3 regions of the Pullulanibacillus sp. KACC 23026 genome follow, and region 2 is predicted to be linked to each of the others. Evidence: riboswitches for the same ligand, from Rfam matches in the RefSeq annotation. Region 2 holds a riboswitch; each other region holds the start of a gene.
What was found. Region 2 has a riboswitch for ZMP and ZTP ahead of PU629_RS18665 (phosphoglycerate dehydrogenase). Riboswitches for the same ligand answer to the same signal wherever they lie in the genome.

Region 1 (7,301 bases), 1.7 Mb from region 2:
AGTGGACCGGTTCGAAACTAATAGAAGAACGCTGGGACTTAGAATTAAAGTGAAACGCAGAGTGAAACGCGGGGACGGTTCTCCTGTTCCACTTTTAAACGAATGATTAAAATAGCCACCCATGGCGCGTTTGACGGAACCACCCCCAGATGAAAGAAACCTGGATGGCTTTAAAGTTTCAGCTATCCAAAACGCCTTATTTTCAGGGCAGCCAGGGAGCAAAGGTGGTGATTCAATGAATGTTGCTGAGATTAAGCACACACCTACGAACGGTTGTGGGGGGAGGCCCCTGAATGCCATTCAGACTAACGCGCTTAAGGTTGACCCTCATCTGTTAGATAAGGCCGATGACAAGCGCAGAGGATTGACGGTCATTTGCCGCCCGGCACAGGTGGTACAAAGGTCGGTCATGGACTTTTTGGACTAAGACCTTAGAGCCTTTTCATAAAATAGTTTGGAGATTCAGTATAGCCCTGTCTTGCATAAAACCTATGTGCATCCTTTCTTCTTGAATGACAATGAACTTCGATTCTGTCGCAGTTTCTTTTTATAGCCAAATCGGTGCAATGCGCTTCTATGTCACGCCCGATACCTTGACTTCTTATTGTGGAGTCTACAGCGAAATAGCTAATCCTTGCGAAGTCTCCTTTTAAAGCTAGTTGAGGAATATAATGAATTGAAATAAAAGCGATTACTTTCCCTGAAATTTCATAAACCAATAATTCTTCATCTGGATGATTAATAAGTGCTTCTATTTTCTCTCTTATAAAGCTTTCTGTATCATAGTAATCTAATTGTTCTAATAACCCACATACCGATTTCCAATCTCCAACCCTTGCTTTTCGAATTCCCAACCCCTATCACTCCTTAACTGAAATAGAATGCGTCAATGCTCTAAACGGGCCTTTCGTATTAATCAACTCTAGGCTAGCGTTAACAAAAATTCAGCGGCACCGATCAAAATACTCACAAATCTAATTGCTAATTAAGGTCTAAGCAACTAAAAAAATAAGGATGCTAATGGCTATTCGAAAAGCACCTCAATTATACAGCTAATTTAAATTCTCTCCCCAGATCGGCCTGTTCACCTCTAGGTTTTTCTTTTTTATAGACTAAAAATAAAGGAGGTGAGAAAGGCCAATTAAGGATCGTTTTCCTAGCTGAAGAGTCACCATTTTAGCGGGACAATTGCCATACATAGAATGGAGGTCGTTTAATGGGAACTCATCCGGTCCGCTTGACGTCATCTGAGGTGGGGGGATTATGGGCGAATTATGTTGTGGGATCCATGTTTGTTTGTGTTTATAACTATTACTTAGCGAAAGTCGAGGATCCAGAAATAAAAACCATCTTGGAGCGTGCTTTAAATTTATCTAGAGAGCATGTCCAGGTGGTAAAACAGATATTTGAAGAAGAGGGCCATGCAATCCCTTTAGGTTTTACTGAAGAGGATGTTCATCTCGAGGCGGCTAAACTTTTTTCGGATGACTTCTTTTTATATTATACCAATCAAATGGCAAAGGGTTCTTTGATCACTTATGGAGCCTTTTTGCAGAATACGTTTCGGGCTGATTGCCGAGCGTTTTTTACTTCATGCCTCACGTCTGCCATGGAGTTATTTAATGAGACCACCCAACTCCTACTTTCAAAGGGGCTTGAAGTCAGGTCCCCTTATATTCCTTATCTTAGAGATGTGACTATGGTTGAAAAACAACATTTCCTAGCAGGGTGGTGGGGAGAACAACGCCCTCTGACGGCTGCTGAGATTACGCATCTCTATTCCAATACTTTAAGCAATCATTTGGGAGCTGCGGTTATTACCGGCTTCGGTCAAGTCGCTCAGTCTCAGGAGATTCGAGCGTATTATAGAAGAGGTAAAGAGCTTTCCAAGAAGCAAGTGACTATTTTCAGTAAGTTTTTAAACGAAAATGATCTCCCCATTCCTGTATCCTTTGATGCCTATGTCTACGATTCAACAGAGCCTCCTTTTTCTGATAAATTAATGCTATTTCAGATTTCTATGATGACCGCTGCTGGGTTGGTCAACTATGGTTCGGCTCTTTCTGCAAGTCCGAGACGAGACATAGCCGCGGCCTATGTGCGTTTACAAGGTGAGATTGGCCTTTTCGCAGAGGATGGATTACAACTTCAAATTAGCCATGGTTGGCTGGAAAGGCCGCCGCATGCCATCAATCGAGAACAATTAATGAAATGACGGCAATAGGGGAGCGTTGTACTGTGCTGAAAAAGACCAACAAGGTAAAAGGTTTGAAAAGTCTACTCATGCGAAAAATCCAAGAATAGTTTATGACTTAACGTCCGGTATCCTAATGCATAAAGCTATTTTAGATAGGGGGGCTCGTAAGTCACTTTTTGGGGCCCTCAAGAAAATCACTTCCATCAAATGATTCTTGGGCGGCTTACCTTGGCATCCATTGATAACCTGCTACGCGAATTACTTCGAGCTTAGCTTGCCTGAAAGCCTATATCCGTCTTTCTTTAAAGCAAGTGGCATTGCCCCAACCAAAGAAGCTGATTATAGAGTGACTTCAAGCTGGCTGGTTCGTTCGGCGGATTCAACGGTGTGTTTCAACAGGGTGGCGATGGTTACGGGACCAACGCCGCCTGGTACTGGGGTAATGGCGCTTGCCGCTTTGTAACACGATTCATAGTCGACGTCCCCGATATTCCCTTTGTTATAGCCGGCGTCCAAAACCGCGGCGCCTTCTTTAAGCCATTCGCCTTTTATAAATTCAGGTTTTCCAACGGCTGCGACAACAATGTCGGCCAGCTTTAAGATTTCTGGGAGATTGACCGTTTTTGAGTGACAGGTCGTGACGGTCGCATTTTCGTTTAAAAGCAAGGCTGATACAGGTTTTCCTAAAATGGGACTCCTGCCCACGACAACGGCGTGTTTTCCTTCAAGAGGGATCTTATAAAAATTGATAATGCTCATTATGGCAGCAGGGGTGCAGGATGGAAATTCGCCAAAGCCTAATGCGGTTTGACCGTACCCCGCACTCGTTACCCCGTCGACATCCTTTTTGATCGCAATGGCTTCAAAGGCTTGCCGTTCATCAATGTGGGATGGAACGGGATGCTGAAGGAGAATCCCGTGAACGGAGTCGTCTTTATTTAACTCTTCAATGGCGTTAATTAACTCTTGTGTGCTCGTTTCCTCTGGAAGCTCGATTCGAATGGATTTCATTCCAATTCGTCGGCATGCATTCCCCTTCATTTTGACATACGTTTCTGAAGCGGGGTTATTTCCGACTAAGATCGTGGCGAGGCAAGGCACGATGCCTTTTTCTGAAAGAGCTTCAATGCGTTCCTTTAAATGGTCTTTGATGGCTTGAGCCACAACGGTTCCGTCTAAAATAAGTGGATTCATAGACAACCCTCCAAAAAGTGTAATAAAAAAGAGATAAGGATGCCTATATCCTTATCTCTGCCCAGACGACCCGACCTTATAAAAGCATAGCTCCCCTGTGGTTCATTCCACACATGTCGTCAGTTACTATGCCTTTCGTTTCTACCCCTAAGATAGTGGTTTCTTAAGAAAATGTCAATTCAAACTTAGAATAAACAACCGAATAATGGAAGTGAAATCTGATGGGAATCGGGAATGATTGCCCGGATAACGATACTGGCTGGCTCCGTTTCCGGGTGTTGTTCTTTTTGGGTACGGCTTATTTTAATGGCGTTTTAAATAAAAAGAGACTTACTCCGAGGGTTCATGACTGTAACCCTGCATCAAAAAGTTCTGATCAATAAAATTCTTTCATCCCTCCCATCATTTTTTAGGTTATCATAGTGGAAACAGGGGGGATTCCATGTATATTCCTAAGTCATTTAGAATAGAGGATGAAGATAGGATTCATGATTTTATTGAAACCTATAGCTTTGCGACACTTTTTTCCCAGCATAACGGTGAACCTTGGGCGACACATCTTCCGTTGGTCTTAAATAAGGAGGAGAGTGCGCTCTATTGTCACTTTTCTCTTGGTAATGAACAATGGAAGGATGTTGAAGGGCAACCGATTCTTGCTGTGTTTCAAGGACCCCACAGTTATATCTCGTCTTCTTGGTACGAAACAACAAAGGCCGTTCCCACTTGGAATTATGTAGCGGTCCATGTCTATGGTAAAGCGGAAATGATCAATGATGGAGAGAGTATCTCACGGGCTTTAAGTGAGTTGGTCCAGAAATATGAACAGCCGGATAGTTCTTACAAGTTAGAAAAAGTTGATCCTCATTATATCGAGCAATTAAGTAAAGGTATTGCCCCATTTAAAATTAAAATTGAAAGAATGGAAGCCAAAGCCAAATTAAGCCAAAATCATTCTGTTGAACGTCAGGAATTAGTCATTAAGCAGCTTGAGAAATCATCGGACCAAGATGCTCAACAGATTGCCACCTTGATGAAAGCCAATCTCGAAAAAAAGAAATAAGCCTGATTCTTACGTCAGCAGTCTTTAAAAAGGACGCCTATTTTTGGGTTAACCGTTCGATGGGTAGTCGATTGGAAGTCATTTACAGCATTGGATGGAGATCCTCGCGCAACTGGGGCCGTATCGGCGATGGACGTGCGATCAGCGCCCCTACATACGAATGAAGCCCCGCCAAGCCGGAAAATGGGCGATGGGGGTGGGCTGTCTTACTTTGATTTGTTCATAATAGGGGTGCCCATGTTGACAAGGATAAATCAGCCAACTAAGTTCCGTTCCATTCAGTTATGAGGTGGGAGCACCGGTCACTTTCTCATGCCCATGATTGGAGAATTTATCTGATAACGTTTTAAGGTTGAGTCGAGCAAATCAAAAAACAGCGGAAGGAGTAACATAATATGTACAAGCACATTATTTGGGATTTTGATGGTACGCTTTTCGATGCTTATCCTGTTATGGGAAAAGCGTTTCAAGTAACGCTGAGAGGGCGAGGGATTGAGGAACCATTGGATGCGATCATGAAGCAAATGAGAGTATCGATGGGGCATGCGCTTAAGCACTATGAAACAAAATACCACATAGATTCTGCTTTTATCGAGGACTATGAGAAGCAGAGAAAAGACAGGGAGTTGGCTTACATAAAACCTTATGAAGGAATCGAGGAGCTATGCCGATTTATTCATACCTCTGGTCGCCATAATTATTTATTTACACATAGAGGCGAATCGGCCATCACCTTTTTAAAGAAGTTTGGTTTATACAATTATTTTACGGATTGTATCACTTCAGAGCACGGTTTCGAGCGTAAGCCGAGTCCTGCTGGAATTGAATTTCTAATGGAAAAATATAAAATGAAACACTCTGAATCGATCATGATTGGTGATCGTGATTTGGATGTCCTGTCGGGAAAAAATGCCGGGATCAGCGGATGCTTCTTTACCGAGAGCCATGAATCCAGCAGTCATGCAGACTATACCATCCATGAGTTTCAACAGTTGTATCCAATTTTATAAAAAAGTTGGGACTTACAACCAGAGTCTCGTCCGCAAAAAGGGGGCACCAATCAACCACGTTTTACTCACGCCAAGGTAAAAAAGGAGCCCTGATTGCTCAGAGTTCCTTAGAACGTTCAGTTTGTACCGGTCTGTTGGTTTCTTTTAAGTAATGTCATGCACAAGAAGCAAAAGACAATCGTTCCGAGGCAGACAGCCCCTAGCATCATACGAGAGCCATAGGCATCAAAAATGTCACCGACGCCGATTGGCCCTAATCCGCTCCCTAAAAAAAGTGAAAAAGCAAAAACGGATACGGCGGTTGCACGACCGTTTGGCAATAAATCCGTCGCAAACGTCTGAAGGGTAGAATGGCAGTAACTAAAGCCGAAACCAAGAATAATAAAACCGACTGTTAGTGAAATGACACTTTGCCATCCCCAGATCACCCCGAATCCTAGGATCATTAAACCCGAACCAAGCATGGGCATTTTGGTTGTGCCAACACGGCTCAGCACCTTAGTTATGGTCTTACTTCCAATAAAAGCGCCAACACTATAAGTGGCGGTCAAGAGTCCGATGATGAGGTAGGATAAATGAAGGGTGGAAACGCCATAGACTCCAAGGAATGTGAACCCTCCGTAAAAGACGAGACCCTCACAGAGCACTAATCCATAAATTTGCCAAGACCGTTTGTGTTTAAAAAGCTCTATGTAACGCTTCAAGATAGGTGTTGGGTTTGGTTTAACTGGAATCGTTTCGCGGCCGCGCTCGCGAAAGATGGCTAATAGTGCGGGGATACAGGCTAACCCCAGTAAAAAGAAAAGGATGCGATAGGAAAAGAATTGGGCGACTAATCCGCCAATGACAATTCCCAATGCTTGGCCGGATGTTGAAAAGGACATAAAGAGGGCAATGGCACCTGGTCTTTCTGAAAGGTCAAACCGGTCGCCGATTTGTGCAAGAGTGGTAGGGATAATCCCAGCGGCAAATAGTCCGGTCAGAACGCGTAAGACTAACAGCCAAGAGAATACATGGGCCACACCGCATAACAGCGTGCCAAGTGAAAATAAACACAAAGCCATAAAGATGGTGCTGACCTTCCCGATTTTCTCAGCAATCGGACCATAAACTAATTGGAATACTCCATAGGGAATGGAATAGGCCGTCACAAGCAAGGCAACGGAAGACATGGAAGTGTGAAGACTGACTGCCATTGCCGGCAGCATGGGGGCAATGGCCCGATTATCGGCATTGACCAGAAAGCCGCCCAACCCAAGCGACAGCAGCATTTGTCTATTTCTTGAAGCATTCCTCTCCATACAAAAACTCCTTCTCTAACTATATAAACCTATGTAATCATTTTATCTTTTTTTATTCAAATAACTTGATTATGGAAAGTGGATCCAATTTTCTCATGCATTTAGAAAGCTAACTGTTATGTGGGTTGCCCTGCCCTAGTGTTAGGGGCAAACTAGTTATGGATTGGGAGGGACAGTCTTATGTCGGCTATCAAGATGCAAAAGTTCACTTCAAGCGACTTTTATGAGTATTTTCTTCTTGTTTCCAATGAGAGCGTAATGCGGATGATTACGGAACGGGCTATTCCATTTGATGAAGCCAAGGAAAACTATAAGAAGCTATTAAATCGCAATAATAGATACGAAGGTTTTGGCTCTTATAAGGTGTTGAATGAGGCGCATGATTTTATCGGACTTGGGAGTTTGATTTTAAATGAAAACACCTGTGAAGAAGCTGAATTGGGCTATATGCTGATGCCGAACTATTGGGGCAGGGGATATGGGAGCACGATTGCTAAAAGCTTAATCCGTCGAGCCGAAAGTGCCGGGCTCAAGCGGTT
Region 2 (7,301 bases):
CATTAACTGAATTGGCAAATCTATCGGCAGACTTGTCTTTGTAGCGATATGGAAATACCAATGCTTCTCTAGAACAAGCAATTTCAACACAAGTTGTAAACGATAAAACATCGATAATAACAACTACATTCGATAGTGGTGCCAATCGACGTACACCCTCCGCTCCCCACCATTTACGTTTTTAAACTCTACTGCCCCATTACTTAAAGAAAGAACGGCAACTGTTGTTCAATAATCGCTTCCTCTTAGCCAACCCTGTAACGAAACGATCACCGCTGACACAGAAAAAGGGAGAAAAACTTCATTCTCCCATGGTAGCCAAACATGCCCTTTTTTGTTGCTTGTTATTCTTCTTATCTATGAAACACTTTCCTCTTGTTGGTGTGCCTTTGCCCTGCTCTCTAGACCAGGGATGATCTTTTGGATCAGAAGGAATCCAATTAATCCTGTTATCAGCAAAAAGACGCTCATTTCCCCTTTTGACAGGTAAGCCCCTAATGTGACGGAAATCGATGCGAGAATACTAGCGCCTTGATAAGTAAAGGCGTTGACGGCCATATAGCTGCTTCTTTTATCATCAGGTGGAATGCTGGCTAAGTAATTTTGTTGAACAGGGACTCTCATAAGTTCACCTACTGTTGAAATCACCATGGCGGCTAGTAAGATCCAGACGTTATTAAAATAACTGATGGAGGTATAGCCGATTGTAAATAGAACAATGGAGATTAGAAACACATTTTTATCTTTATATTTTTGAATGATTTTGGCAATCAATGCTGCTAAAAGAACAACTAACAGTGTATTCTCCGTTCTTAAGATACCCGTCATTTTAAGCCCGTCCATTGACCAAAACAAGACATGTTGGGTTGGCATACTTTTATGAAGACGAACCGCGATATATTCGGTTAATTGAAATTCCAGGCTTTGAACAAACAACCCTGCTATAACAAACAAAATAAAGAGCTTGTCTGTTGCAACCGTCTTGTAACTTTGAAAAATATTGGTTAAAATCTTTGTCTCCTTATGTTTTTCTTTCATATGCTCTGGCGGGACATAACTTTCTTCAATAAAAAAAATCACAGCAATGGTGGTCAAAACAGAGATAATAGCCATTGCTAAGAGTAACTGAAACAGGTACTTTTCAAATAGAAAGGCTCCTACAGCCCCCCCAACCGCGACAGAAAGATTGGAGGACCAATACATAATCGCGTACATGGATTTGCGTTCCTCTGGTTTACTTATGTCAATAAACATCGCATCTGTAGCGGGTCCTTCAATCCCCCAACACACACTCCCCATTAAAAACATAAAGAAAGTAAGGATCGGCGATGTGAACCAAGGTGAATTAGCAAGAGTTCCAATGATCAAGACAAACGACATCATGACTTCAGCAATCACCATCAGTTTCTTTCTACCCATAACATCCGATAAATAGCCGCCATAAAAGCCAACCAGTACACCGACTAAAATATTTAAAATAAGCAGGATTCCTGTTAACTTTGCCCCAAAATGATCCGCAAAATAAATGGTCATAAAGGGAAAGATCATACTCCCTACAATACCGCTAAAAAAGCCTATAATAATTCTTAATTTAACATTTGGATGAAACTCTCGAAAACGCATGCCATACTCCCCTCACCAACACACTTTGTATTCCCTGCTTAACCCATGCCCTTTTGAGAGCCTTGGTATAACCTCCAATATTTGGTTATTTTGGTCTTCTTAATTATTTCGAAATTATAAAAAGTAATAAAAAGCAAGATGATACCAAATTATACCATAATCCAGAATAGATTTATTATAATTTTTATAACTTTTCCCTTTTTTGAAGTATTAATTATCTGCAAGCAAATTTGACCGTTGGCACCTTAAGAAAAAAGGCGCAATCTTTCATACGATCTTCAACTCCAGCATCACTACTTGAGTAATAAATTTCTTCTACCTCTTAGTGGATGATTCATTCTTCTTCACCTCTGCATAATATCAAATTAAACAACCGAAAATTCTATATTTTTAGCATATCACCAAGTTCCTTTTAATGGTTAAAAAATTTTATAGCGTTTCTTATGAGGCTATCTTAATTTATAATCGACTTAGATTAGAAGTCTATATTTCTAGTAAAGGAGCCATACTATGAAAGACAATTGGGAACGTCTGAATTCTCCTCCTTCCTTGAACTCTGCACAAATAAACGACATTATCGAAGAAGCTTTTCCAAATAAACGGGTGATCTATTCTGAGCGAATTGGCGTTGGACTAAGTAATTCCAACTATAAAATATATTTTAATAACACCCCACAACCTTTTGTTTTCCGACTATATAGAGGAACTAAGGAGGTGGCATCTAAGGAATTAGAGATTGCCCATTTAATTAGCAGACATATCCCTATCGCCAACTTCATCGTCTCCGATACTAGCTGCAGTAAAGTGGACCATCCTTGGTCTATTTTAGAATGGAAAGATGGTCAACTTCTGTGGAATGTGATCAGACAAGGAACACGTGAGGACATCGCTTCATCTGCTGAATCAACTGGTAAAGTGCTTGCTGACATACACCGATTTACATTTAATAATTCGGGGTTTTTCGGAAAAAGTCTCAAAATCAAGGAGCCTTTCAGAATGGATGGTGACCGATTTTTATCGGTTATAGATGAGTGTTTACATAACAATTGCGGATTATATCTTGGGGAAACATACACACGAAAAGTTTGGTCCTTTTGCCAAACGTACAGTTCCTTATTAACTGAAAACCAAGAATCCCCTGTCCTCGTTCATTCAGATTACAATGGTTTAAACCTATTAGTTCAACAGAAAGGAAATGGCTATTCAGTCTCTGCTGTTTTAGACTGGGAAGATGCCTTTTCTTGGAACCGATACGCAGATATTGGCAATATGTTACGATATGAAGAAGCAGCGTCTATTTTTGAAACCCATTTTATCCGAGGCTACCAAGAAAATGGAGTAACCCTCAATGATAATTGGAAACTCTTATCTAAGCTAGAAGATTTAGTGGCACTATGCGATATGTTAAACCATTCCACTCCTAATACGCCTAATCGTGTAAACGACTTAAAGAATTTGATCCTAAATACGATTCAATGTCAATTCAAATAAACGATCCGAAAACACAAGAAAAACGCATCAGTGAACCAATCACTGTGCGTTTTCTTGTGTAAAGTTTATTGTGATTTTAACTACGAATTGGTATATGATCGGTGTTTCTCTATTCAAGAACTGAACTTGCAAGGACTAGATCCCCATCTCTTTAGTTTCAGTAACATTCAAGCAACCGGGTTTAAATAATACGGGTTCTTATGATTCCTTGAATTTGGTTAATTTCCCCTTCCAATTCTTGAACAGTTGCTCCATTTAATTCATTATCAATGTCAATAAGCGTATAAGCGATCGTTCCACGGTTTTTATTGACCATATCTGTAATATTAAATTGATAAGCCGCTAAGATAGCCGTGATATGGCTGACCATATTCGGAATGTTATCATGAAAAACCGTTATTCGGCGCTTTCCCGTATAAGGAAGTGTAACGTTTGGAAAATTGACGGAGTTTTTAATGTTACCTGTCTCTAAGAATTCCTTCAATTGGCGGCTCGCCATTACCGCACAGTTTTCCTCAGATTCGATGGTCGAAGCCCCCAAATGAGGCGTTGCAAAAGCATGCTTCATGTTGAGTACATGTTCATTCGGGAAATCTGTCACATACTTGTTGACTTTTCCACTTTCTAGAACCACGGCCAGATCCGTTTCGTTAACAAGCTCACCGCGAGAAAAGTTTAAAATCGTGACACCAGGCTTCATCTTGTTAAAGGCCTCTTCATTGAACATATCTCTTGTCTGATCATTTAATGGCACATGAACGGTTATATAATCCGCCTCTTCAAAGAGTTGGTCAATGCTCATCGCCCGCCCGACATCCCGAGATAAATTCCAAGCAAGATCTACAGAGATGAACGGATCAAAGCCAACGACATCCATCCCTAAGTTCAGGGCATTGTTAGCGACAAGCGCCCCGATAGCCCCTAAACCAATAACACCAAGAGTTTTACCTTCCAGTTCAGTTCCAACAAACTGTTTCTTTCCTTCTTCAACCTGCTTTGCCAATTCATGACCATCACCTGTTAAGTTCTGAGTCCAAGTTACGGCCTCATAAAGATTTCGAGAGGCATTTATTAATGAGGCCAAAACAAGCTCTTTGACAGCATTGGCATTCGCTCCTGGGGTGTTAAAGACCACAATGCCTTTATCAGTACAGAGTTGGACAGGGATATTATTGACCCCTGCTCCAGCTCTGGCTATAGCTTTTAGATGCGTTCCAAATTCCATGGTATGCATCTCATGACTGCGAACAAGGATTCCATCCGGATTTTGGCTCACATTGGAGACCTCATACTGCTCCTTAAATACTTTTAAGCCCTTTTCGGAGATCTTATTTAACACTTTAATTTGCCCTAACGTTTTCTTTTCTAAAGTTGAAGTAGACATGGCCATTCATTCCTCCTTATTGGTTTTTCACAATCTCAAGCTCAAATTCCCCTTAAAAACACAAAGAGGCAAGGGATAGAATCCCTTACCTCTGCCCAGGCGAACGGCCTCGATACAATGCGCTCCCTCACGGTGATCCGTGTTCGCCAGTAACACATTGCCTTTTAATTTCTTTTAGTCTAACAAACTCGCAAGCAATCTTCAACCCTTATTTTGAAATAATAAGAAAATGATAGACCGTTCACTTTCAACTTCAGTGAATCACTGCAAATAAACCCGTTAACCCTCACATTTCAATTAAATGAAATAGAAATAACTGTCAAAATCTGAAATTAGCCGCCATTTATTAATCTTTCAAATAGACCACCTAACACTACTCACAATATACTGCTCCATACCTTTATTGCGGTCATGACAATTAAAAACGCAAGTATCCCCTTTAACACCTTCGCATTTAGACGTTGCCCAAGCATCGCTCCTAGTGGTGACGCAATAATACTCGCAAGTACCACTATAAGTGCTGGGATAAACAGCACTTGATGCGAGACTAATTTTCCAAAAGTGGACCCAATGGAGGAAATAAAGGTAACAGCAAGCGATGTGGCAATTGTAACTCGCAGCGGAATTTTAAGAACCGTTAGCATTATCGGAACTAAGAGAAAGGCTCCTCCAGCCCCAACTATTCCTGCACTGACGCCTACCAAGAAGGATAGGATGATGGCCCAAAAGCGATTGAAATTATGTGGCTCATCTAGATTCCTCTCTTCTTTTCGTGGAATAAAGATTAAGATAACGGCAAGCAGGGCTAGAATCCCATAAACAAGGTCTTCAACTGCATTAGAAACCCATCTTGACCCTACTCCACCAAGCAAACTTCCAATTAAAATACTTATTCCCATATACATGATAAGACCTTTATTTAAATAACGGCTTTTCCGATAGGCAAAAACTCCTGTGAGGGTTGCAAAAAAGACTTGAACAGCTACGATCCCTGAGACACTATGGGCAGTTAAGGCAGCAAACCCCAAAAGTGGTGGAATATAAAGCAGCATCGGATAATTAATGATGGCACCCCCGACGCCAAGCATTCCTGAAAGAAATGACCCAATAAATCCTAAAACAAACAATATAACCAGATAAGAAAATGATAGCAAGGGTTGCCCTCCTCTCGAAGAATGTGAGAACCCCTAGACTTCTCTAGAGGTTCTCAAAATCTCTATGCTTTTTTAATCCAAAACTTAAGAACGTTTCCTTCTTCTATCTGTTTCAAGCAGATCATGTCCACCAAAACGGGCCCAAGCTACCAGATCACTCTTTGCACCTTTATCAGTTGCATGAACTTCAATTAATTGTCCTGCGGCAAGCTCATCCATTGCTTTTCTGGTTCGGATAATGGGCATAGGGCAAGCTAGCTCTTTTACATCTAACACCTTATCCGCTAATAAGTTCAATAGGATTTACCCCTTTCATGAAGTGGATCTCCCTGTTTAATGCACAGCACAACGGTTGGGTCCAATTTCCATTTCACGTTGTTCCTCTTCAGAAGCTTCTAATCTACCCATATTCATTTGTCGGATTTCCTGATAGCTGTTTGGTTGAGGGGGCAAATTTTCTGTTACCATTCTACGGAAATCCTCTTGATCCTGGACTTGAAGGCCCGCATTTTCTTTATATAAGTCCCCAAGCTTGGCTGTAACTGACCCATTTTCACCCATTTCATGACTAGTTGAAAAGTGTGCTGGGAGTACGATTAAATCCTCAGAAAGATCTTTATAGCGCTTATAGAGGGTTTCCCTAAGGTCGCTCACCCAATCTTCAGCTTTACCGGCTAAATCTGGACGTCCAATCGATTCAACAAAAAGAATATCTCCGGTTAATAGATGGGTGTTCTCTACAATAAAGGACGTACTTCCTATTGTGTGACCTGGAGAGTATAAGGCTTGAACCTTAATCGCCGTCTTACCAACTGTGAGGGTAGTTCCATCAATAAGCGGTTCATATTTAAAGGTAACATCCTCGGCATCCTTTGGCGGGAGATAATACGCTGCGTTTTCTTCTTTAGCTAGCGCACGGCCACCTGAGATATGATCGGCATGCAAGTGAGTATCTAAAGTGTACTTAATGGTTAAACCTCGCTCTTTTGCAAAGGTTTGATAAGTATCTATTGTACGAGCGGTATCAATAACCGCGGCCTCACCGTCAGACTCTATTAAATAGGATAAACACCCTTTTCCAAGACGCACAAATTGATAAAGAGCTCCATTTTCTAGATCCGCTATTTTTACCGGCTGTAAATACTCACTCCAAGCCTTCATGCCGCCTTCAAGGTTATAGACTTGATCAAAACCTGCTTCAACAAGCTGTTCCCCTATAAACTCAGAGGAGCCCCCCTTTGCACACACGACGAGTATTGGCTCCGTTTTCGGTAATCGGCTCTCAACTGAATCAACCCCATCTAGCAGGTTGAAATACGGTTCATTGATAATCTCAATGTTTTTTCCTTCAATCTTCCAATCATCAAACTCATCTGTATTTCGAACGTCAAAGATGAATAAACGTTCTTTGTTCATCACGATTTTTGACAATTCTTCAGCTGTCATATGTTTTACAGTCACGTTATCTCCTCCCCTTTTTATTTTTAGAAGGATAGTGTAATATTGGCATCCTTCGCAAATTCAATAAATGTTGCCGCACCGCCTACTTCAATACCTTCAATAAATTGATCTTGATCAAGCTTCATGACATCCATTGTCATTTGACACCCAATTAATTTGACACCCAGGTCCTTCGCCATCTCTAATAA
Region 3 (7,301 bases), 970 kb from region 2:
CCGCTTCCATTTATTGAGATGTCATTTAAATCAGTCATCGGTTTTCCTCCTAAAGTTTTCTCGCTTCTTTTACATTTGAACCTTTTGAGTTCTGAAGAGTGCCTGTATATTCAACTAAACCAATGTCACAATTAGGACCGATGATGATATGTTCTCCGCGGACAACTTTGGCATGAGTGCCTTCAAGCTTAATAGTGTTTCCTTCGATTAAATCTGTTTCTAGTTGACCGGAAAGAAAGGGGGTTAAGAATTTTAAGAGTCCCCTTGTTTGAGCCCGAATATGAATATCTTGTCCGCCGATTTCTTTAGCTTTGCAGTTCCCATGGGCTTTAACGATGATTTGATCAGCATTAAGCAGGCCATCGATGGTAAAGGCCCCATCTGTTTTAAACTGCTCTACCTCACAATCTCCATGAATCGAGACTTTTCCATTTATAGTTAGCTCATTGCCTTTGACCGATCCATTCATTGTGGCATATCCGTTAATGGTCATGCGGTTCATCATGACGTCTTTTTCAATGAGCCCTTTTCCATCTATTTGCGCGGAGTCTGTTGATTGGAGACAGCCATTAATAGTTCCGGCACCGCTCATCGCCATTTTTTCTGTGTGAAGATTGCCAGTTACCGTTCCTTTTCCATTACTCTCAAAGGTTTGACAGGCTACATCTCCGACCACTTTGCCGGAACCGTTTAGCTCGACATGTCGAAAGGAACCTCCAGCAGATGACCCCACACCATTAATTGTTAAATCTTCCTTCGATAGAATTTCCATCATAGGTCCTCCTCACATCAATTTGGCTTTTAATTCTTCCATCATTTTTAATAGTGAAAGCTGCATAACAACCTTTGTTCCTTTGTCAAAAAAGAGGTCATCCGCACTTGATACAAGGAGACAGATGGATACACCAAGCTTTCTTAAGAAAAGAAGCACGCCATCCTTTTGTTTGACGGCAGGGTAATGCTGCTCCAGTACGTCAAGCACCAACCTTCCCTCATCTAGCTGGATATTTCCGGATTCAAGCATGCTTTCCAGAATATAGAGGTAAAGCGTTTGGTCCACACTAAAGGGCTTTTCCGGGTTAAGATCTTTGGCATTTTCAAGGAAAAAGGAGAGGACCGCTTGTGAAGCAATGCCCCTTTTTAAAAGATCATCGCTCCCAAGGTTAAGTTCTTTTATATTTGGAGAGAACATGGAGGCAAGATCATCGAGTGACAGATCATCCTTAAGTGTCTGTATTTTTTCAATGCGCTCTAGTATTTTATCTTTTGGGAAGAAGGTTTCCTGGCCGGTAAAAGTTGATTTTCGGATAAACCAATCCTCAGGGATTAAGTTCTTCCGCTTCCAGCGATACAATTGCCCGTAAGAAATGCCAGTTGCCTCGAGCAAGTCCTTTTTTGAGATTAAATCTTGAGTCACCTTAAATTGCTCCCTTCATTAGGTAATAATGTAACATAACAATGTTACGTTTGTAAAGAGGCCTGTTACGCTATTATAGGAGCGATTTGACCAAGAGTTATTTAGTTTCAGAGGAGAGGGTATGAGGAGGAGATATAGAGGGCGCTGTCTAAGTATCAAAGTGAATCTCTATCATGCTAATGATCGGCTAGTAGACGATCTTCGTAAATGCGAAATGGAACAGAAGAACCGTCCCTGTGTTCCATTCCTGCGTTCCATTTTTTAAAAAAGATTGTGAATTGTTTACCGTTTTATTATAATAGATTTTAGGTGATAGGTTTATTTTGAGATGATAGCGTTTTCTGGTGATTTACGGGTTGATTAATCTATAGTTTAAAAGAAACGAGGAGGGGATTTTATGAAAAAACTGGTATCAGGTTTTATAGCTCTAGCTTTGTTTCTCTCATTAGCCATTGGTGTTTCTGCAAAAGGACCAACACATGGAGATATATATCACCAAATTGACCAAGCTAATACGAAAATTCAACAGGATATTGTTCAAGCTGAGCGGCAAGCCAATAAGCTTCTTGATCAATATAATAAATCTGTTGCCAATACAGATTCGCAATCCGCTAAATATGCTCAAAGGACTCAAATCTACCATAATCATCTCGACCAGCTTGTAACTAAACTTCTCGATCAAACAAGTAAAATCGCCTCTAAGACAGAAGCGGCAGCACAAAGCCAAGGAATCACGGTGGAGTCATTCAATGAAACGGTCAATATTACGGGATATGGACAGGTTTTGGTTGATCCTATTCGAGTAGTTGGAAGAAATTAATAAGTTGAACCTTAAACTTAATTCAATATTGTAATAATTAATAATAGAGTTCATAATTCTTTATGAACTCTATTTTTCTAGTGTAGGGGTGTGACATCAATGGAAGGCTTTACGTATGGTAGAAAGGGTTCTTTTTTAGATCAAGTAAAATATGATTTCAATGAGATTCGATTATTGTCACGAGGTGGAAATGTCGAGGTTCTTACACAAACAATTGAAAAAGACAAGCTTTTTTATGTTTATCCATCTGAAAGTGACCATGTGTTCGAATTTTATTTTATTGTCTCAGGAAAGGTGCTCTGTGAATTAGATGATGAAAAAATTGAACTCAATGCACAGGATTATTTTTCCTCAAAAGGCATAAAAGCTCCCGTCTATTTTAAGGCCTTAACTGAAGTGACCCTTCTATGGGTGATTACAGAACCTACATTTATCCATATGAGTGAGGATATTTCATCTTTTATGGAGCTTGTTAAACAAGTTGAGAAAAAAGATCCATATACAGAATTGCACAGTGATCGTGTTGCCAATTATGCGGTTAAGGTAGCACGAAAAATGCGACTCAACCCAAAACAGGTTGATAATCTCATTTTGGCTTCTTATCTCCATGATATTGGCAAAATGAATGTCCCTGAAGAGATACTGAATAAGCCTTCTTCTCTAACCCTTGAGGAGTTTGATTTGATTAAGAAACATCCAAGGGAAGGCGCACAAATGTTAAAAGGGACTTATGATAATCTAGTACCTATTATTGATCAGCATCATGAACGCCTTAATGGAACGGGATATCCAGATGGCCTTAAAGGTGATGCCATTTGTCTTGAGGCTCGCATCATTGCAGTCTGTGATACGTTTGATGCCATGACCGAGGACCGTGCCTATCGAAAGGCCTTCTCAGCCCAATATGCCATGAATGAGTTGAAACGATTGTCTGGCATTCATTATGACGCGGCTGTAGTTGACGCTTTTGAATTGGTATTAAAGGAAGAAGGAAAAATCTAAAAGCAGGTGCCCCTTAAAGATCGGCTGAATCTATTTTAGGCAGCTTTCAAGGTGTCGCAGCGCATTTGCTTTAGGAATTTAAATGGTTGAAGGATTCTAAAAAGATTGATAATATAAAAATTCAGAGGGTTATGTGTGACTGACGATTAAAGTGGGGAACCACAGGGGAGCACATAATGAGAATTGCCGTTCGTCTGGGCACAGGAAGGCAGGGAAGTGTTACCCATGCCTTTTTCTGATTAAATTATTGGAAAAGGATGTTATAAAATGAAACGTGTTTACAATTTTTCAGCTGGTCCATCAATGCTTCCTTTGCCTGTGTTAGAAAAAGCCCAAAAGGAATTTTTGAACTATGCAGATTCTGGCATGTCAGTACTTGAAATGAGTCATCGATCGGGTCTTTTCACCGACATTATCTCTCAGGCAGAACATCTTCTAAGAGAGCTCATGAAGATACCGGATTCCTACAAAGTCCTGTTTATGCAGGGGGGAGCCTCACAACAATTTGCCATGGTCCCTCTCAATCTTCTAGTAAATAACAAAAAAGCAGATTTTGTGAATACAGGATCCTGGTCAAAAAAGGCGATAAGTGAAGCGAAAAAGTATGGAGAGGCCCGCGTTATTGCTTCTTCTGAAGAAGAGGGATTTACCTTTATCCCACAGGTTGACATGAGTTTGATTCATTCAGATGCGGATTATGTTCATATTACAACGAACAATACAATTGAAGGAACTGCCTATTCAGAAATACCGGATACAGGTGGGATTCCACTCGTAGCCGATATGTCATCAAACATTTTATCTGAGGTCGTTGATGTGTCCAAGTTTGGGCTGATTTATGCAGGGGCACAGAAGAATATTGGTCCAGCTGGTTTGACTGTGGTCATCGTTCGAGAAGATCTTATCGGCCGAGCTCAAGAGACCTGCCCAACGATGCTTGATTATAAAACTTTCAGTACAACGAATTCCCTTTATAATACACCGCCAACATTCTCGATTTACATGGCAAAGCTTGTCTTTGAATGGCTTCAAAAATTAGGTGGTCTCCCGGAAATAGAACGCCAAAACCGTGAAAAGGCGGATCTTCTTTATACATTCCTTGAGGAGTCTGAGCTCTTTTCTTCACCGGTCCGACCTGATAGCCGTTCTATTATGAACATTCCTTTTATCATTCCAGGTCGAGAGCTGGATGCACTCTTTGTTAAAGAGGCTAAGGCAGCAGGACTTGAAACTTTGAAAGGTCATCGGTCTGTCGGCGGAATGCGCGCTAGCCTTTATAATGCCATGCCTATTGAAGGGGTAAGAGCGCTAGTTGAGTTCATGAAAGAGTTTGAGGTCCGACATCGTTAACATGACTAGTAGGGAAGGGTGCCTATAGGATTGACTTAAGTAGGCAGCCCTTTTTTAAATATGTAAGTGTTTCTATTATTTTGATTATTGTTTTCTTGAATGGTATATTAACAGTGAAAATGAATAGACCGCCCTGCGAGAGAATGCTAACATCAAATGCTTTAGGTCTAAACTGGAGGCACTTGAGAATGAGTCGGGGGATCAAAGACGATTTCAATGGGTTTGAGCGATTACTAGTTGATGAATTCTGTCAGAAGCTTAATAGAGATCTAACAGGCGAAGAGAGGCAGTTTATAAGTTGGCTAAGTCGGAAAATGGAAGAAGATAGGGAGAAAAATGTGGATTCGTCAGGCTGAGGGTTCGAGTGGGATGTCACGCTTAATGATTTCCTTTTTGAGCAGTTGGATAAAATCCGGGTTAAGTTCATATAGGATTGACTTGTAATAGACTTCGATAAGGAATTCGTTTGAAAGATGTTCCATCGCGCTTCACTCCTAGGTCAAAAGGATGATTTATTCCATAGTTTACCGAAATAAAAATAGGAAATCAATACCATTTTAAATAAAATTGCTAGAGATTGACTTGTAAAATCGAAAAGGCTATTCCTGCTAACCAAATCCATACCCTTTTAACTCGTTGAAAGGGATGGAGGAGGGATGAAGGAATAGCCTCTCTTTGTTACTTGAACCCATCTATTTTAGATAGTTCTCTAAAGGGATAGAGCTCAAAGCCAAAAGTTTAAGAGAATGGCCTTATTTTAAGATTTTTTTCATATAAATTTGCTCAGTAAAGGACTTGAATCCCAGTTCATTAAGTATACTCACTATTTCCGTATTATTAGAACGGAAATTGAAGGTGAAGCGACGGATAGCCAAGTCCAATGGCTGGAACAGCTCTTTTAAACCGAATAGGGCAATTTCGTAGGCATCAGAACGACTAGGAGCTATCCCAGCAGAGAATAGGGCAATCGCACTTAGTTGGCCTTCAGAGTTATATTGTTTTTTATACAGGAAGTAGCCGGCCTCTCCACTAGAATCAGAAATGATAAGCAGCTCTCCATCTTTTCGCAAGGATTGCCATTGAGTTTGCCAAGGAACGTCATCATTAATGATGGATATTCTACTAGCCTCAATAGCCAATCTATTCTGAGCGTTGTAAGAACGGGTGGGCTGCCCTAGTATATCTTTAGACAAGGCTTCCTTGTTTTCAAGGAAAACGAGAGTATCCATGACTGAATAGCCGTATTGTTTGTATAGATTAATCGCCTTTATATTAGATGAAGCGGCTTCTAAGGTGGCAATCTCAATATTGTGTTCTTTATAAAGAGCAATAGCTGCGTCCATTAGGGCTTTGCCCACCCCCTGATGGCGATGCTCTAAGGCAACTCCTGTTCCCCCATTCCAAGCGACCTTTAGTCCATTTATTGTGCGCTGACCATTTAATAGAATTCCAATAGGCTGATGATCCTGAAAAGCTACAAGGGACAACTCTGGTGAAAGCTCTTCGGTGCCAAACCGTTGAATGAAATAATCAAGGGCCATTTTTTGATTATAGAGATAACCTTCGAAGCCTTTGTTCCAAGTGTCCAGTGCCTCAGTGAATGTGAGTTCCTTCAGTGGTTTTATGGTAATCATGGATGATCTCCCTTTTGAAATATTTGGAAAACGAGCGACACCTTTAAAGAACATTGAAGTAAACATAGTTACATGAAAATTCGCTTGCTAGAAGTGAAAAGCTTGGAAACCCCTATTAAAACTGACCTGTCAGTTTTTTTGAGCGCGAGGCTGAAATACAGCCTGAGTTCTTATTCTTTAGTTAGAAGTTTGGATAACGCTAATTGTTCATAGAGTTCTAAGACTTCTTTAAAAGGATAGTCATCTTCTTCGATAAGAAGGTTAATAAAAACGCCATCTTCAAAGGCGAAAAACATTTCAGAAAAATGCTCTGCATTAATGTTCCTGCGAAATTCCCCGTTATCTTGTCCTTCTCTAATAATATCAATTAGAAGGGTACGGTACATCTGTAAGCGTTCAAGCATTTTTTCCTTTAATTCAGGGTAGCGGGAAGCATTTATCCAGAATTCAAGTTGTACGGCTGCCCATTTTCTTGTCGGTTCGCTTTTATAGGGCATGCCTTTCTTAAGCTGAAAGAGTTGCTTCATTTTTTCGGAAGCACTCTTTGCTTCAGCCATGCTCTTCTTAAGGGTCACTAAATCGGCCTCAGTTGCTTTTTCAAGCAAGGTTAAATAGATCTCTTCTTTGCTTTTGAAATAATTATAGACAGCCCCTTTACTCATCCCGCTATGAGTGACAATGTCATCTACTGTAGCGGCATGATAACCTTTTTCAGCAAAACAAGTCATAGCGCTATCCAATAATGCCTTCTTTTTCTGTTCTTTATATTCATCCGACACTTTCGGGGACATTGTTTTCCTCCTTGCTTTAAATCTTAAAAGCCAGTTCGACATATTGGCTTATCCTGGACAAAAAACATCTCGTTAAGGATAGGCAAATAAGAAGAATCGGATACATTAATAAGACCATAACGAAACAAATGATGGAATGGGACACTTCCCATAATAAGGGAAGAGAAGTCCGAGACATTAAGTGAAAGGGCGACATCAAATGGCCCTTCTCCCAAAGCAGCCTTCTTGATGAATCCATCAATAACTTGAACATAGGTATTGGTCTCGTTCTCTGGGTAGAAACGGTC

Region 1: linked by a shared signal. The riboswitch ahead of PU629_RS03940 (bifunctional 5,10-methylenetetrahydrofolate dehydrogenase/5,10-methenyltetrahydrofolate cyclohydrolase) and the one ahead of PU629_RS18665 (phosphoglycerate dehydrogenase) in region 2 are both predicted to bind ZMP and ZTP.
Region 3: linked by a shared signal. The riboswitch ahead of serC (3-phosphoserine/phosphohydroxythreonine transaminase) and the one ahead of PU629_RS18665 (phosphoglycerate dehydrogenase) in region 2 are both predicted to bind ZMP and ZTP.

Annotation. Positions count from the first base shown of each region.
Region 1 is NZ_CP119107.1:896,124-903,424, forward strand. Features, by position in the region: gene PU629_RS03925 (bifunctional helix-turn-helix transcriptional regulator/GNAT family N-acetyltransferase) at 1-53, shown strand, start outside; gene PU629_RS03930 (GNAT family N-acetyltransferase) at 432-854, opposite strand; gene PU629_RS03935 (DUF3231 family protein) at 1,217-2,215, shown strand; gene PU629_RS03940 (bifunctional 5,10-methylenetetrahydrofolate dehydrogenase/5,10-methenyltetrahydrofolate cyclohydrolase) at 2,537-3,391, opposite strand; ZMP/ZTP riboswitch at 3,444-3,528, opposite strand; gene PU629_RS03945 (FMN-binding negative transcriptional regulator) at 3,834-4,451, shown strand; gene PU629_RS03950 (HAD-IA family hydrolase) at 4,847-5,461, shown strand; gene PU629_RS03955 (MFS transporter) at 5,578-6,762, opposite strand; gene PU629_RS03960 (GNAT family N-acetyltransferase) at 6,943-7,301, shown strand, end outside.
Region 2 is NZ_CP119107.1:4,026,760-4,034,060, forward strand. Features, by position in the region: gene PU629_RS18650 (2-phosphosulfolactate phosphatase) at 1-145, opposite strand, end outside; gene PU629_RS18655 (MDR family MFS transporter) at 358-1,623, opposite strand; gene PU629_RS18660 (phosphotransferase family protein) at 2,134-3,114, shown strand; gene PU629_RS18665 (phosphoglycerate dehydrogenase) at 3,296-4,498, opposite strand; ZMP/ZTP riboswitch at 4,585-4,662, opposite strand; gene PU629_RS18670 (sulfite exporter TauE/SafE family protein) at 4,876-5,652, opposite strand; partial or broken gene PU629_RS18675 (sulfurtransferase TusA family protein) at 5,715-5,898, opposite strand; gene PU629_RS18680 (MBL fold metallo-hydrolase) at 5,986-7,113, opposite strand; gene PU629_RS18685 (DsrE/DsrF/DrsH-like family protein) at 7,137-7,301, opposite strand, start outside.
Region 3 is NZ_CP119107.1:191,369-198,669, forward strand. Features, by position in the region: gene PU629_RS00885 (cytoplasmic protein) at 1-38, opposite strand, end outside; gene PU629_RS00890 (polymer-forming cytoskeletal protein) at 50-772, opposite strand; gene PU629_RS00895 (YhbD family protein) at 785-1,417, opposite strand; gene PU629_RS00900 (hypothetical protein) at 1,815-2,237, shown strand; gene PU629_RS00905 (HD domain-containing phosphohydrolase) at 2,337-3,239, shown strand; ZMP/ZTP riboswitch at 3,365-3,446, shown strand; gene serC (3-phosphoserine/phosphohydroxythreonine transaminase) at 3,507-4,589, shown strand; gene PU629_RS00915 (hypothetical protein) at 4,778-4,945, shown strand; gene PU629_RS00920 (sporulation histidine kinase inhibitor Sda) at 4,937-5,071, opposite strand; gene PU629_RS00925 (GNAT family N-acetyltransferase) at 5,342-6,223, opposite strand; gene PU629_RS00930 (TetR/AcrR family transcriptional regulator) at 6,394-7,014, opposite strand; gene PU629_RS00935 (GNAT family N-acetyltransferase) at 7,038-7,301, opposite strand, start outside.